Regions from separate parts of the Ensifer sp. Root127 genome, predicted to be linked through region 3. Evidence: predicted binding sites of a transcription regulator. Region 3 holds the regulator's gene; each other region holds the start of a gene.
The links. Region 3 encodes LexA, which represses DNA repair genes until DNA is damaged. Its sites were predicted from a motif close to TGTTCNNNNTGTGTTCNG; they were not measured.
Positions count from the first base shown of each region.

Region 1: a site for LexA is predicted at 1,268-1,285, ahead of ASD03_RS22370 (DUF3072 domain-containing protein). Genes of this name have one in related genera too.
Region 2: a site for LexA is predicted at 1,741-1,758, ahead of uvrA (excinuclease ABC subunit UvrA). Genes of this name have one in related genera too.
Region 4: a site for LexA is predicted at 1,300-1,317, ahead of ASD03_RS28530 (UvrD-helicase domain-containing protein). Genes of this name have one in related genera too.

Region 1 covers NZ_LMDX01000023.1:21,470-25,170, forward strand. The annotation lists gene ASD03_RS39245 (hypothetical protein) at 681-920, shown strand; gene ASD03_RS22370 (DUF3072 domain-containing protein) at 1,036-1,251, opposite strand; gene ASD03_RS22375 (ProQ/FINO family protein) at 1,924-2,502, opposite strand; gene ASD03_RS22380 (Fic family protein) at 2,499-3,650, opposite strand.
Region 2 covers NZ_LMDX01000012.1:502,854-506,554, forward strand. The annotation lists gene uvrA (excinuclease ABC subunit UvrA) at 1-1,616, opposite strand, end outside; gene ASD03_RS16965 (single-stranded DNA-binding protein) at 1,897-2,445, shown strand; gene ASD03_RS16970 (MarC family protein) at 2,708-3,337, opposite strand; gene gyrA (DNA gyrase subunit A) at 3,672-3,701, shown strand, end outside.
Region 3 covers NZ_LMDX01000011.1:10,963-14,663, forward strand. The annotation lists gene ASD03_RS13090 (hypothetical protein) at 126-413, shown strand; gene ASD03_RS13095 (hypothetical protein) at 472-711, opposite strand; gene lexA (transcriptional repressor LexA) at 892-1,608, shown strand; gene ASD03_RS13105 (hypothetical protein) at 1,828-2,160, opposite strand; gene ASD03_RS39975 (hypothetical protein) at 2,804-2,950, opposite strand; gene ASD03_RS13110 (GFA family protein) at 3,386-3,701, shown strand, end outside.
Region 4 covers NZ_LMDX01000034.1:222,931-226,631, forward strand. The annotation lists gene ASD03_RS28530 (UvrD-helicase domain-containing protein) at 1-1,257, opposite strand, end outside; gene ASD03_RS28535 (carboxymuconolactone decarboxylase family protein) at 1,393-1,797, opposite strand; gene ASD03_RS28540 (cyclase family protein) at 1,930-2,751, opposite strand; gene ASD03_RS28545 (efflux RND transporter periplasmic adaptor subunit) at 3,068-3,701, shown strand, end outside.

The sequences.
Region 1 (3,701 bases), on a different contig from region 3:
TTATCTTCCGGTAATTCATTGGATGCTCCCGTACGGGGCATGGCCAAAACCGGGCCAACGGAAAAGTACCGCCATGGGCCGGGGATTCCGGGCAGGTCGAGCTCCCCGCGTGGATCAAAGGAGAGGTTTGTACCGATGGCGAGATCGCGCACGGTGTGGGAGGCGATGATATCGCCCGGTCTCGCGCAGCCCGCAAGTCCCGCTGCAAGCTGCAGGACCGGGCCGGCATGGCCGTGGTGTCTTCCGCACTCGCCGATGTGGATGGCTGCTTGCACATTCAGGCCGATTTGATTCAGGCGGCTCCGAAGATCGAATGCACAGGCGATCGCCTGGCTGGGTTGCCGGAACACGGCGACAAGCCCGAAATCGTGGAGGTCGATCGCCTCACGGTCGGCAGCATGGGCTGCTGGCCCGGGACACGGCAATGGTCTTCTGTAAGGCTCGGCTGGTGGAGAAGGGTATTCCACCTGAGCAGACATCGTAGTAAGTTGGACTTGGCAATGCGATTATGGCCTCTATTACGGGGGCCGTTTTTTTGACGGGTGCAGCCGCCCCACAGTTAAGCGCGTCGTGCTCGCGAAGCGAGCTGCTATCTGTGAGAAAAGTTTATTCCAGGCGGCCGACAGATGGAGGGAACGACCGCCTGGTCGTCTAGGGGCGCGTAGAGGAACTCTCGACTAGTGCCCACGATTAGATTTTCCCACTTCTCCGAGCTCGGCGACCTTTCGATCGAGGTCGATTTTGTATGGTCCGAATTTCTCAAACAGTTCACGTGCGACAAGGGGCATAAGCCGGTGCGCGCGGGTGAACTCTTCCAGGTCGTACCGCTGATTCCAGCCGTGAACCACCTTGCTATACTGTTGTCTGGTGTCTTCGTGTTGCATGGCCGTATTCTCGACGTTGGCTGTTTCGCAGCGTGACCGGGCTGGCTTAATCAGCAAAAATCGCCTCTCGTGAAAAAAGTTCCAGAGATTCGTGATGTCACTGTGCGTCCTCGGCTATCGGCTTCAATGCATGGTGGCCGCACGCGGCGATTCATTCCAAATCGAGCGACTGCTTCAGTTCGTCGATCTTCTTGGATGCTTCCGCCTTGGTCAGATCCTCAGCATAGGCCTCGGGCTGATGCGCCTGCTCCGACAGGGTCTTCAGATAGGACCGCTGCGCACCGGTCATCGGCTCGTCGCCGCTGACCCAATCGTCGGGGTCTTTCTGTGTGTTGGAAGAAGGATCGGTTTTCGGATTGACAGTCATAACACCCTCCTGAATTCGTTCTCTAAACGTTCCAGGGCGCGTGCGGGTTCCAACCATCTGTCGATCGTCGCCTGTATCGTCGGCCCTTCATTAGAAGTGAGCGCCGCACCCGGTAGAGAGCCCGTTCAGAGTATACCGGCGACCATTAGATGATCCGCACGCGGCGACCAGGTCCTGGGCTCCTCTCTCAGCCAAACGGTTCACGATCTGCAAGCGTGAACGATTTAGGCTGCCCGCCGTCCGGTATGGCAGTCGGAGATCGAAAGCCGGATCTCGACGGAAGTTGTCGTCCGCTCGCCACATCGATTTGCGGAATCGATCGCAGCGTTTCCGCCTGGCGAGAGAAAGCGCATCGCCGGGGCCCTCGTAAGCATGCGCCCTGCATCGTCTCAATGATGATCCAGCGGCCGCCAGAGACGGGTATCATCGATACGCAGGTTTGCTGGTCAGGTCGGGCAGGTGAAGGCAGGGCGCTTTTCAATTGGAGCGGCTTGCCGGGCCTAGGCTTCCCGGATCCCGGCGTTGGCCGTCGCGATGCTGATCCTCCGAGACGAGGCTTTTTAACCGGTCAAACCGCGCGCGAACGGGCTCTGTCAGCTGCGCTGCCGGCGCCTGGTACGCTCATTCTCGCTGGCGCTCGAAGCCGACTACCTTCATCGGCACGCGCGGCGACTAAGACATTTTCCGCGGGCGAGCAGCCGCTGCTGCTCGATGCCGCTCGCCCTGATTTAACCCGGCGGATTGTCCCGATTGAACAGAGCAGCGCGGGATCATGTCAGCCTTCGAAAGTGGGATGGATCGGACAACCGCAGGTGCCGCTGCCTTTCGGGCTTCATCGCGCTTTCTCAAGCTTTCAATTTTTTGCTCGGCCGCCAGCCCGTCTGTGTCCGATACTAGGCCTATCGCTGTGCCGTTTATATCGTGGCGGACGGAGCCTAGCTGCGCGATCGCTAGATGGTATCTCTTTGAGTGGAGAAAGGTTCCGGTCGCGCGGCGCAGGGTCGAGACGCTAAGGCCAGGCCGCAGAAGGGGTCTGATTTCAGGCCAGAGTCCGAGCCCGAAGGGTCGGATTGGATCGCCGGGCTTCATGGGAAGAATGGCAATCGGCTGTGTGAGTAGCGCATTGATTGCCTGCGCTTTCAACACATCCGTGTCCCGTGCAGCAACTGGGCCAAGTTTGTCTCTCGACGATTTGCTCATGGAAGGTTTCTCATGCGTTATTTCAAATACCGTTGGCCTGTAGCAACTCATGCCTGATCAAAGGCGCCTCTGAATCCCGGATCGTGCATTTTCGTCTCAGTTAGGCTGAGGGAATACCGCGTATGGCGACGTTCGCCGGTTCGCACAAGTGCGCCTTTTTCCACCAAGTCGTGAAGATCACGAGTGGCGGTCGCTCGCGAGGTTTGTGTGATCGCGATGTAGTTCTCGGCGCTCAGCCCGCCTCTAAATCCCGAAGGGCCTTCACGGAACATGCGGGCGACCGCCTTTTCCTGCCGCTCGTTGAACTGCCCGCGAAACCGATCATAGAATTGCGCCTTGTCGAGGTAAAAGTCGATCCGACGCAATGTCGTCTGTTGCGCTTCCAGGATGGTCTGCGCGAAGTAGATCAGCCATTCGGTGATATCCAACGTGCGCTGGTTTTTCTCCAACTGGCTGTAGTATTCCTTTCGGGCAAGCTCAATCGTGAAGGCGAGTGCAATGAGACTTGGTTGTCCAATATTCTGTGCAAGTGATTTTTCGGAAATCGCTCGACCGAGCCTACCGTTGCCATCTTCGAAAGGATGGATGCTCTCGAAATAAATATGGCCGATACCAGCACGTGTCAAAGCGGGGAGGGGGGCTTCACCGTGAGTTGCGGATTTGTTGAACCAATCCACGTAGGCGGCCATCTCGTCCGGTATTCGTACTGACGGTGGCGCTTCAAAGTGGATGATAGGTTTATCGTGGCGACCAGATACGATCTGCATGGCATCTTCGTGTATTCGGTATGTACCAATCGTTCCCATATGACGGTTTCCCGTCATCAACATTCCATGCCACCGAAAGAGCGTTTCATGGTCCAGAGGCCGCGACCAAGTGCCATAGACGTCGGCCATCATTTCTGCGATCCCGCGTTCCTGCGGCTTGATCGGCCGGCTGTCTGCTTCTAGACCGAACTGTCGGCGCAAAGAGGATTGGACGCTCAAACGATCGAGCATTTCTCCCTCGATTTGCGATGTCTTCACCGCCTCTTCGCTGATCAACTCTATGCGTAGTTGATCGCGTTCATTGTCGCTGACGTGGCGGATTGCGCCGATGACCTCACCAGATGACAAAAGGAATTGCCGTTCAAGCGGCTCAAGCCGGGAAGCGTCAAAACTGAATTCGGGCCAGCCTTGCTGCGTCCAGTTCCATTTCATGAGCTATAGACTTCCTTTTCTATACCTCATTTTTGCCGGAAATCATGAGCG
Region 2 (3,701 bases), on a different contig from region 3:
ATCGACGGTTCGTCGAGCACGTAGAGCACGCCCGTCAGACCAGAGCCGATCTGCGATGCCAAGCGAATACGCTGGCTTTCACCACCCGACAGCGTGCCGGAGTTGCGCGACAGGCTGAGATATTCGAGACCGACATCGTTGAGGAACCGCAGGCGGTCGCGGATCTCCTTGAGGATGCGAACGGCGATCTCGTTCTGCTTGGTGTTGAGATGTCCCGGCAATGCCTCGAACCAGTCCCGTGCGATGCGGATCGACATCTCGGTGACCTGGCCGATATGCAGCGTGTCGATCTTGACGGCGAGCGCCTCCGGCTTCAGGCGGAAGCCAGCGCAGGCCGGGCAGGGGGCAGCCGACATATAGCGCTCGATCTCCTCGCGCGCCCAGGCGCTGTCGGTTTCCTTCCAGCGGCGCTCGAGGTTGGGCACGATGCCTTCGAAATTCTTGGTGGTGTTGTAGGAGCGAGCGCCGTCTTCATAATGAAAGACGATCTTCTCTTCGGTGCCGTGCAGGATGGCTTTCTGCGCGTCGACGGACAGTTCGCTCCAGCGATTGCCGAGCTTGAATCCGAAAACCTTGCCGAGCGCTTCCAGCGTCTGGTTGTAATAGGGCGACGACGATTTGGCCCAAGGCGCGATCGCGCCATCACGCAGCGTCCTGTTATGCTCTGGTACGATCAGCGCCTCGTCGATCTTCTGCTGGCTGCCGAGGCCATCGCAGGTCGGGCAGGCACCGAAGGGATTGTTGAATGAGAACAGGCGCGGCTCGATCTCGGAAATCGTAAAGCCGGAGACCGGGCAGGCGAACTTTTCCGAAAACAGCACGCGCTCATGGGTTTCGTTGAGCGACTTGTTGGCCGAGCCACCGGCCGCGGTTTCTTCCGGCGGCAGCGGCTTGTCGGCGAATTCGGCAACGGCGAGACCGTCGGCCAGCGTCAGGCATGTTTCCAAGCTGTCAGCAAGCCGCGAGGCGAGATCGGGCCGCACGACGACACGGTCGACGACGACGTCGATGTCATGCTTGTACTTCTTGTCGAGGGCAGGAACCTCGGCGATCTCGTAGAAGGTGCCGTCGACCTTAACGCGCTGAAAGCCCTTCTTCATCAGTTCGGCGAGTTCCTTCTTGTACTCGCCCTTACGGCCGCGCACGAGCGGCGCAAGAATATAAAGACGCGTGCCTTCGCCGAAGGCGAGCACACGGTCGACCATCTGGCTGACTGTCTGGCTTTCGATCGGCAGGCCGGTCGCCGGCGAATAGGGCACACCGACGCGCGCAAACAGCAGGCGCATGTAGTCGTAGATCTCGGTCACGGTGCCGACCGTCGAGCGCGGGTTGCGCGAGGTCGTCTTCTGCTCGATCGAGATTGCCGGCGACAGGCCGTCGATCTGGTCGACATCCGGCTTCTGCATCATCTCGAGGAACTGGCGCGCATAGGCAGACAGGCTCTCAACGTAGCGACGCTGGCCTTCGGCATAGATCGTATCGAAGGCGAGCGACGACTTGCCGGAGCCGGAAAGCCCTGTCATCACGATCAGCTTGTTGCGCGGCAGATCGAGATCGATGCCCTTGAGATTGTGCTCGCGCGCGCCACGAATGGAGATGGTCTTGAGTTCGCTCATCGGAAGCCAGCTTTTGCATGTCGGTTGAAAGCCCCCTATGTAATGACGCTAACGCCCATGTCGAGGCGCAATCGGCAAAACTGGTGGCCATTTCGATTCGGTTGACAGGATCATAGGGAAATATTAGAACAAAGAAAGAACAAACAACACGCAAATCGACTAAATCTGTTGTGGATTATGTACGATGCGGGGCGTATCCGCGGCAGCGGACCGCTAAGATACGCGTTCTTGAAATTCGAAAGCCGTGCCGGCGGCGCGGCAAAACCACGGGAAAAGCAATATGGCTGGTAGCGTCAACAAGGTGATCTTGGTCGGAAACGTCGGGGCGGACCCGGAAATCCGGCGCACGCAGGACGGCCGGCCGATCGCCAACCTGCGCATTGCCACATCGGAAACCTGGCGTGACCGCAACAGCGGCGAGCGCAAGGAAAAGACCGAATGGCACACCGTCGTCGTCTTCAACGAAGGCCTGTGCAAGGTCGTCGAGCAATACGTCAAGAAGGGCGCGAAGCTCTATATCGAAGGCGCGCTGCAGACCCGCAAATGGCAGGACCAGACGGGCAATGATCGTTACTCGACCGAAATCGTGCTGCAGGGCTTCAACTCGACGCTGACCATGCTTGATGGTCGCGGCGAGGGCGGCGGCTCCGGCGCCGGCCGTGGCGGCTCCAGCGATTTCGGTGGCGGCGCTGGCGGCGGCTACGACGACTACGATCAGCAGCCGCGCCAGTCCTCCGGCGGCGGTCGCTCCGGCGGCGGCCAGGGTGGTCAGGGCAGCCAGAGTGGCGGCAACTTCTCGCGCGATCTCGACGACGACATCCCGTTCTGAGCCACGCGAACACGGCGATTTTCAGTTGCGGACGCCCTTTGGTGAGCAGACTGGAACGGCACGGGCCTTTAATGGCAATATCGTGACATTGAAAAAGGGCCGGGAAACCGGCCCTTTTTGCGTTCGAATGAACGTTTCTGTCGGTTGGAGCATTTCCAGGAAAAGTGCGAAGCGGTTTTCCGTCCGGAAGTGCGTATGACCAGGAGACGGGACGCTTCCGCAACTCTATCCAAAGCGGAAGCGCTCAAACGTCCCGATGGCCTCAGACCGCCATTGCCGATTTCACGCCGTCGACGACGAACTGGACTGCAAGTGCCGCCAGGATGACCCCAAGCAGGCGCGTGAGGATTGCCCGGCCGGTGACGCCGAGAAAACGGTCGATGCGTTCGGCGATGACAAGCGCCAGGAAAAGACTGACCATCGACAGCGCGATGACGATCAACAGCTGCGTGCGCTCGACCGCCGTCGGGAACGAGCCGGCAAGCAGGATCGTCGCGGAGATCGCGCCCGGCCCGGCAATCAGCGGCAGGGCAAGCGGGAACACCGCGATATTGTGGATGTGGTCCTTGGTGGTGGCGTTTTCGCCGGTCTTTTCCTTTCGCTCCTGACGCTTCTCGAAGATCATCTCGAAGGAAATCCAGAACAGCAGCAGACCGCCGGCGATGCGGAAGGCACCGATGGATATGCCGAGCAGGCCGAGAATGCCGTTACCGAAGACGGCGAAGGCGGCAAGGATGAAGAAGGCGATCAGCGAGCCGCGTGTGGCGACCTGAAAGCGTTCCTGCCGGCTGAGGCCGACGGTGAGGCTCAGGAAGATCGGGGCGAGCCCCGGCGGATCGAGCGTGACGAGCAGGGTGGTGAGTGCGTTGACCAGGAGGTCGACATTGAACATCCGTTTCCCCTTCCGGATTGTCGCGTGCGTGCGCGCGCGCCCCGAGTTTTCCCGGTGGCAGATCGGCATTGTTAGGCAAGCGGAGGGGGCTTGGGAAGGGGTCGGTGGCCAAAGCTTGAGCAATAGCTTAATGAGGATGTGACGGAACCTTCTCACAGCCGTTCAGGCCGGGCAGCCGACTTTGTCGCCAGCACTTCCGATTTCCGCTGCAATGCCCTAGAAAAGCCTGTTCCGACGGCAAAAGACTGTTCACAACCACGGGCCAAAATTGGCGCTTCCAGGCGCATTCGGCTATAAATATCCGACTGATTCTGAACAAAGATCGTGATCACAATTGACTGAGCAAAGCACTCCCGGCGGCGGA
Region 3 (3,701 bases):
CCTTTCGCAAAGAACTGTTGAACACGGCACAGTGCCCGGCATGCTTGCTGGACTTCGGAACGAAAGCACGGTTCACATCGTTAACCAAACCATCGCCGCCACCTCTGATCTAGTGGACGTTCACCGTGCTTGCAGCCTTGCTTATCGCCTCGATTATCGCATCGCCTAACATCGCCCTCAGCGCTGCCACGGTCGACGACCTGCAAGCCGACTTCGAAACGGCCGTGCCCTGCCAGCAGATAGACGGCCGGAACGTTTGGAAGGGAACGATCGCCTACTACATCCAGTCCTTCGTCTATCAAGGCGACACGCCGGTCGCGACCGAAGCGGCCGACGCTGTGCTGCCGGAGGACAACTCCGCGGAAACCGTCAAGGAATTCGAGGACGCCTGCTCCGCGACGCAGCCGGCCTGATTCAGGCCTCCTCTAGCAGATCGCCCATCGATATTTCTGCTGATCCCTTGATGGCAGGCTATTTCCACTGCGTCCCATCGGCCGCGGCGCAACCGTGCGGCGGGTGTCCGTTGCCAAATGTCAGCTTCAGCCGGTCACAACCCCATTGATTGAGCGGCCCGGGCATCGCCGCATTCAACGCGATACCAACTTCGTCAAACGGGCTCTGCTTGTTATCCACGTATTGATACCAGCGAAACCCAAGGATCGCGGTCGCGGCGACAACGATGGTCAGCAAGATTTGAATCAGCTTCGTCATTAAACCCTCATTCCATAAACGGAAGGAGGCATATCAGCCTCGCGCGGCGCGTGCAGCGACGAGTTGGTCAATCTGCGCTTGATTGAACCAACATTCACAGAATTTTAGGCACTTGCGGAACACATATGGAACAGATAGTGTCTGTTCTTGATTTGTTTCACGCCTCTGGAGCGACTTGCCATGCTGACCCGCAAGCAACAGGAATTGCTTCTTTTCATCCATGAACGAATGAAGGAGTCCGGTGTACCGCCGTCCTTCGACGAGATGAAGGATGCACTCGACCTGGCATCCAAGTCGGGCATTCACCGGCTGATCACAGCGCTCGAGGAACGCGGCTTCATACGCCGGCTTCCCAACCGCGCCCGAGCGCTCGAAGTCATCAAACTGCCGGAAGCCTATGCTGCGAGCGCGCAGCCCCGTCGCGGGTTTTCGCCGAGCGTCATCGAGGGTAGCCTTGGCAAACCGCCCGCCCCTGCCCCCGCGGCGAAAACGCTGCCGGTTGCCGACAACAGCTCCGTGTCGGTTCCAGTGATGGGCCGCATTGCCGCCGGCGTGCCGATCTCGGCGATACAGAACAACACCCACGACATTACCGTGCCGCTCGATATGATCGGCAGCGGCGAGCACTACGCCCTTGAAGTGAAGGGTGATTCGATGATCGAGGCCGGCATTTTCGATGGCGATACGGTGATCATCCGCAATGCCACCACGGCCAATCCCGGCGATATCATCGTGGCACTAGTCGATGACGAGGAAGCAACGTTGAAACGCTTCCGGCGCAAGGGCGCTTCAATTGCTCTAGAGGCCGCCAACCCGGCCTATGAGACGCGCATCTTCGGGCCTGACCGGGTCAAGATTCAGGGCAAGCTCGTCGGCTTGATCCGCCGCTACCACTAAGCCCGTCTCACGCCAGCGCAATTCGAGGAAAAGTGCGGAGCGGTTTTCCGCCAGGAAATGCGTAAAAACAAATAGATAGAGCGCCTAGTGACTCCGTTTAAACCGGAAACGCTCTAGCCGCCTTCATGCCGGCCAGCCGCTCTCTTACTTCAACGTCTCGCCACATAGGGTAGCGAGACGGAGATTTTCGGATCGAGTGTTTTTCACGCTCGACGGATTTTACTCGTGAATCGAGTACTCGCCCAACTCGCAGAGATCCTGCTTGTCTTCAGTCGTGTCGAGACCGGAACCTTCTTCGAATTCAAAGCGCATGTCGTATTTGCAGACATCACGTCCGTCGGCGATGGTAATTTCCATGCTTTCGCCCGGATTAAGCACCTGCCGCCCGAAGACGTCGTCTTCCCACTGATCAACACCGACCGGCGATGTGTAGAAGTTCGTCAAAACGGCATTCGTCTTGTTCTTAAGCTGAAAGACGAGATCCTCAGCGCTTGCGGTGGCCGTCGTTACGGCAAGAATGGCAAGAGCAGTCAGGGCGATCTTATATTTCATTTTATGTCTTTTCCTCCATTGTTGGCTTTGTTTGACACTACCTATACGGGTCGCGCTGTTGGGATATTCATTCCCAGTTCTGTCTAGAGACAATATTTTCAGCACTGACAATAGTGACCGAATCACCATTTCGGGGCGCGTCCTCGCAAGGCCATGTCGTTGGCGACTGCGGACGTTCGCAAACTGGCGGGCAAGCGCAGCCCGGTCGAATTGCGCTTTGAAAACAGTGGTTGGCTGCGATGCGGGCAGCCTCGCTGCGCGTGTTGGACGCGCCGCATTGGCCCATGTTCCTTGCCCCCCGAAAACCGTACCTGCGTGCCGGCAGCATGTCCTTTGCGCAGGCACGCACAGCGTTTCACTTTCGACAATCGGGCTGCTATTGACGGAGAACCGCTTTAGCCAATCGCGCAGGCGCTGGGTGACTTGTTGCTTTCATCGTGCGAGGGGCTGAATCACGCGCTCGCCCGCCCTATCTACGTCACACTTTCGTTGACGCTCGCAACGAGCACGCGGCCGCTTACGCCACCGATGGCCGGTATTTCGACCGCCTTCGGATCTGCGTTCGCCTTGAACCTCGCGTGGGGCGTCGACCGCCAGCGGCATTCGCCGCTGCCAAACCTGTTGAGCGTGTGGCCGATGGCGCTCAATTCTCCTGAACGGAAACCCCGTCCTGGCCAATCTTGATCTCTACGCCGGTCGGTTTTGTTTCCTCGCGGTAGACATAGGCGCCGAGACCAATGACGGCGACGGCGAGCATGGCAATGATCAGATAGAGCCCATTACGGTTCATTCAGCAATTCCTCGCTTGGGTACGGTATGGGTAACTAGGTTCGTACCCAAGAAAGGCAACGGTGCGACGCGGACTGTTCGCTCCTCGCGCGGATGATGCAGGACGGATGCGAACGGCCGTAGGCTTTTTCTCCGCACGATCCGTTGGCCGAGCGCTCTTGCGACGCATCGGCTCGGGCCGCGGAACGTCCCCGACGTGGAGCACGAAAGCGTGCTGGCGCACGTATCGGGCACTTGGTCTGAATATGTGCCCGATGCGCGACGAGACGCCTCGTACCCCGCGCCTGAGCCCAATCGGCTGATGGCCCTACAACGAACGGCCTCAACGGGAGTGCGGTCCTCTGGATTGAGACTGCCCCCGAATGCGCTTGAGCACAAGCAACCCACCTCATAAGAAAGCTCATCAAATGCGCTTCAAAATCAGATGGATGATTGGATGAATCTCGATGTTCAGAACCTTGACGGAGCCTGCCACTGCGGAACGGTTCGCTTCAATGTGAAACTGAAGAGCGGCCTCCGCACCGCCCGCCGTTGCACTTGCTCCTATTGCCAGTTGAAGGGCGCGGTTGCCGTCTCTGCCGCCAAGGACGGGGTCACGGTTCTCTCCGGCGGCGAGGCACTCACCAAATATCAGTTCAACACGAAGGCTGCAGAGCATTACTTCTGCTCGAAGTGCGGCATCTACACATTCCACAAGCCGCGCGCGAACCCGGATTTCTACGGCGTCAACGCCGCGTGCCTTGAAGGCATAA
Region 4 (3,701 bases), on a different contig from region 3:
GTTCAGGCCGAGCGTGACGAAGCGGTCTTCGAATTCGCGCATCTGGAACGAGGCGCGCACCAGGATCGCCATGTCGTTGAGCTTGTGGCTCTTGCGCTGCAGTTGTTCGATTTCCTCGCCGACGGCGCGGGCTTCCTCTTCGGAGTCCCAGGCGGCGTGCACCTGCACCTTCTCGTCATCCGGGTCGGTGCGTTCGGTAAACAGCGTCTTGCCGAGGCGCCCCTCGTTGTGGGCGATCAGATGCGCGGCGGCGCCGAGAATATGCTCGGTCGAGCGGTAGTTGCGCTCGAGCTTGATGACCTTGGCGCCGGGGAAATCCTTTTCGAAGCGCAGGATGTTGTCCACTTCCGCGCCGCGCCAGCCATAGATCGACTGGTCGTCGTCGCCGACGCAGCAAACGTTCTGCGGCACGCCCTTGGCGCGCTGCGCCAGAAGCCGCAGCCACATGTACTGCGCGGTGTTGGTGTCCTGATATTCGTCGACGAGGATGTAGCGGAACTTGTCGTGGTATTCCTTCAGCACATCCGGATTGCTGCGGAACATGCGGATCGGGTGCAGCAGCAGATCGCCGAAGTCGCAGGCGTTCAGCGTGCGCAGCCGGTTCTGGTAGGCGGCGTAGAGCTCGCGGCCCTTGCCGTTGGCAAAGGCGCGGGCATCGCCCTCGGGGATCTGCGCCGGGTCGAGGCCCTTGTTCTTCCAGCCGTCGATCATGCCGGCGAACTGCTTGGCCGGCCAGCGCTTGTCGTCGAGGCCCTCGGCCTGGATGATCTGCTTGATCAATCTGACGACGTCGTCGGTGTCGAGAATGGTGAAGTCGGAGCGCAGGCCCACCAGCTCGGCGTGGCGGCGCAACAGCTTGACGCCGATCGAGTGGAAGGTGCCGAGCCAGGGCATGCCCTCGACCGCATGGCCGACGAGCACGCCGACGCGCTCCTTCATCTCGCGCGCCGCCTTGTTGGTGAAGGTCACCGCAAGGATCTGCGAGGGGAAGGCGCGGCCGGTGGAAAGAATATGGGCGATGCGGGTGGTGAGAACCCGGGTCTTGCCGGTGCCGGCGCCGGCGAGAACCAGCACCGGGCCATCCAGAGATTCGACCGCTTCGGCCTGTTCCGGATTGAGGCCGGAGAGATAATCCGGGCGCTGCTGGCGGTCGCGGGCAGCCATGGCGCGCGCGGCGATGCCGCCCGTTGCTGGCGGCTGCTTGCGCGGGGCCGGCTCTTCGTCGAAGAAGGGAATGTCGTCGAAACCACTCATCATGCGGCTCAATGTAGTGATTCGGAGGCGAAAGGCCAGAAAGGATGTTCTTCTTTTATTCCGTTTTCTGCGCCACCCGCACCAAGCCTGTGGAAAGACAGGCGATTTCGAAGCCGCTTATTCTCGCGCTCACCGCCGTCAGGCCGTCCTGTCGAAGGCAGCGTCCACCGGCACCTGCAAGGCGGTCGCCAGCTGGTTGGTTCTGGCGGCAAGTGAGATCACGCGCAAGAGATCGGCATGTTCGGCGTCGCTCATGCCCTTGGCTCTCGCGGCAGCCGTATGCGAATGGGCGCAGTAGCCGCAGCCATTGCTGACGGAAACGGCGATGTAGAGCATTTCCTTGACCAGCGGATCGAGCGCGGAGGGCGTTGCCATCACCGCCTTGACGTCGCGCCAGGTCTGCTCCAGCAGGTCGGCATCGAAGGCGAGCCACAGCCACATATTGTTGATGAAATCCGATTTGCGGGTGGCGCGAATGTCGTCGAACACGGCTTTTACGCGCGCGTCGGATTCCGGATCGGCAGGCGGGGCGATGGTGCTCATGACGTCTCCTGGTCATAGGGTCAATCGGGGGGCGTCCGGCGGCGGACGCCGCCGGATCGGCAGGTTGGTATCCCTCTTTGCTTGTACGCATTTCCTCACGGAAAACCGCTTCGCATTTTTCCTGGGTATGCTCTAGACGAGCGCAAACACGCGCGCCGGACCGCCGGTGCCGCCGCGGTGTTTGGGCGCGCCAAGCACGAGGGTCGCGCCCTTGACGGGCACCTTGTCGAGGTTGGCGGCCGCCTCCAGTCCCCAGCGGCCTTCCGGCAGCCAGGCATAGTGGGTGGCGAAATCAGGCGAGGGGCCATGGTCGAGCGAAAGCGTGTCGACGGCGATGCCGGCCGCCTTGGTCTCGTCGAGCAGGTATTTCGCCGCCTCGGCGTGGAAACCGGGAAAGTGCATCTTGCCGTTTGCATCGGCATTGCGGAACTTGTCAGTGCCAAGGTGCGCTCCCCAACCGGAAAGCATGGCGACGCAGGCGTTTTCCGGAATGTCGCCATTGGCGGCGACCCAGGCCTTGATGTCGTCGGGTGTTATTTGCGCATCGGCATCGGCGGACGCCTTCTCGCGGATGTCGACGACGCAGAGTGGCACGACGAGCTTTTCAACCGGCAGCTCGGCGACCGACAGACCATCGGCGGAGAAATGCAGCGGCGCGTCGACATGGGTGCCGGTGTGTTCGTTCACCCGGAGCTCGAACAGGTTGAACTTGTCCTTGGCGTAGCTGAACTTTTGCTCGCGGAAGAACTGCTGCTGGCCGAAGAAGGTCGGGAACTCCTCGTAGAGTTCGTGGGTGAGGTCGGTGACGCCGGTGTGTCCCTGGGCGAGCGCCGGCGGGGCGATACCGGCGCTCGCGGCGGCGATGCCCGCTGTGCCGACGGCTGCTGCCTTGAAGAAGCTGCGGCGGGACAACATTTTCTGCTTTACGGATTCCACGACGCACGCATCGCACATGTCTTTGCTTCCCTCTCAAGAAGCGGTCGAAACCTGATGGCAATGGCTGCCAGCGGTTGCAGGATACCTCAGAGGAAATCGCTGTAAACGGTCTTTGTCCCGTGCGTTTTGATGGAATGACACGGCGATCGCGATTGCCGGCGCACGATGGCGCTGATGTCATCATGCCGCCAACAAATACGCTTTTATTACAATTGCGTAATGATGGCATTCCGCCGTTGCCCACAAAGGTGCGAACAACGATACTCTGGGCAAATCGGAACGTTCCGCCGGCGCGTGCCGCGCAGGAGCGCGTTTTGCATATTTGGAGACATGAATGCGGGTTTGGAAACAGCTGGCGGTGAGCGCCGTTGTGCTTTTGGTGGGTGCCGGCGTCTGGGTGCGGTTCGTGCCCGGAGCAGGCGAAACGCTGGCCGCGATCGGTGTCTCGCATCCGCTGATCGATGCCATCTCCAAGCAGAGCGGTGCCGCTGGGGGCGAGGGCGGCCAAGGCAGCGGCGGACGCAGGCAGGGCGGCAACGACGCCATCCTCGTCATGGTTCGCCCTTCGGCAACGTCTGTCGTCAATGACCGGCTGAACGCGATCGGCAACGGCGAGGCGATCCACTCCGTCACCGTGACGCCGACGGCCACCGGCAACCTCACCGAAATTCTCGTGCGCTCCGGCGAAAAGGTGGCGCAGGGGCAGGTGATCGCCAAGCTCGATAGCGACGACCAGAAGATTGCTGCCGACCAGGCGCGGCTGACGCGCGACAGTGCCCGCGAAAAACTGGAGCGCTATCGCAACCTCAGCACAGCGCGCGCGGTGACCGCCGTCGACGTGCGCGACGCCGAAATCGCCATGCAGGCCGCGGAGCTTGCGCTCAAGACCGCCGAGCTCGACCTCAAGCGCCGCGATATCGTTGCGCCGTCGCAGGGCGTTGTCGGCATCATCACCGTCAATGTCGGCG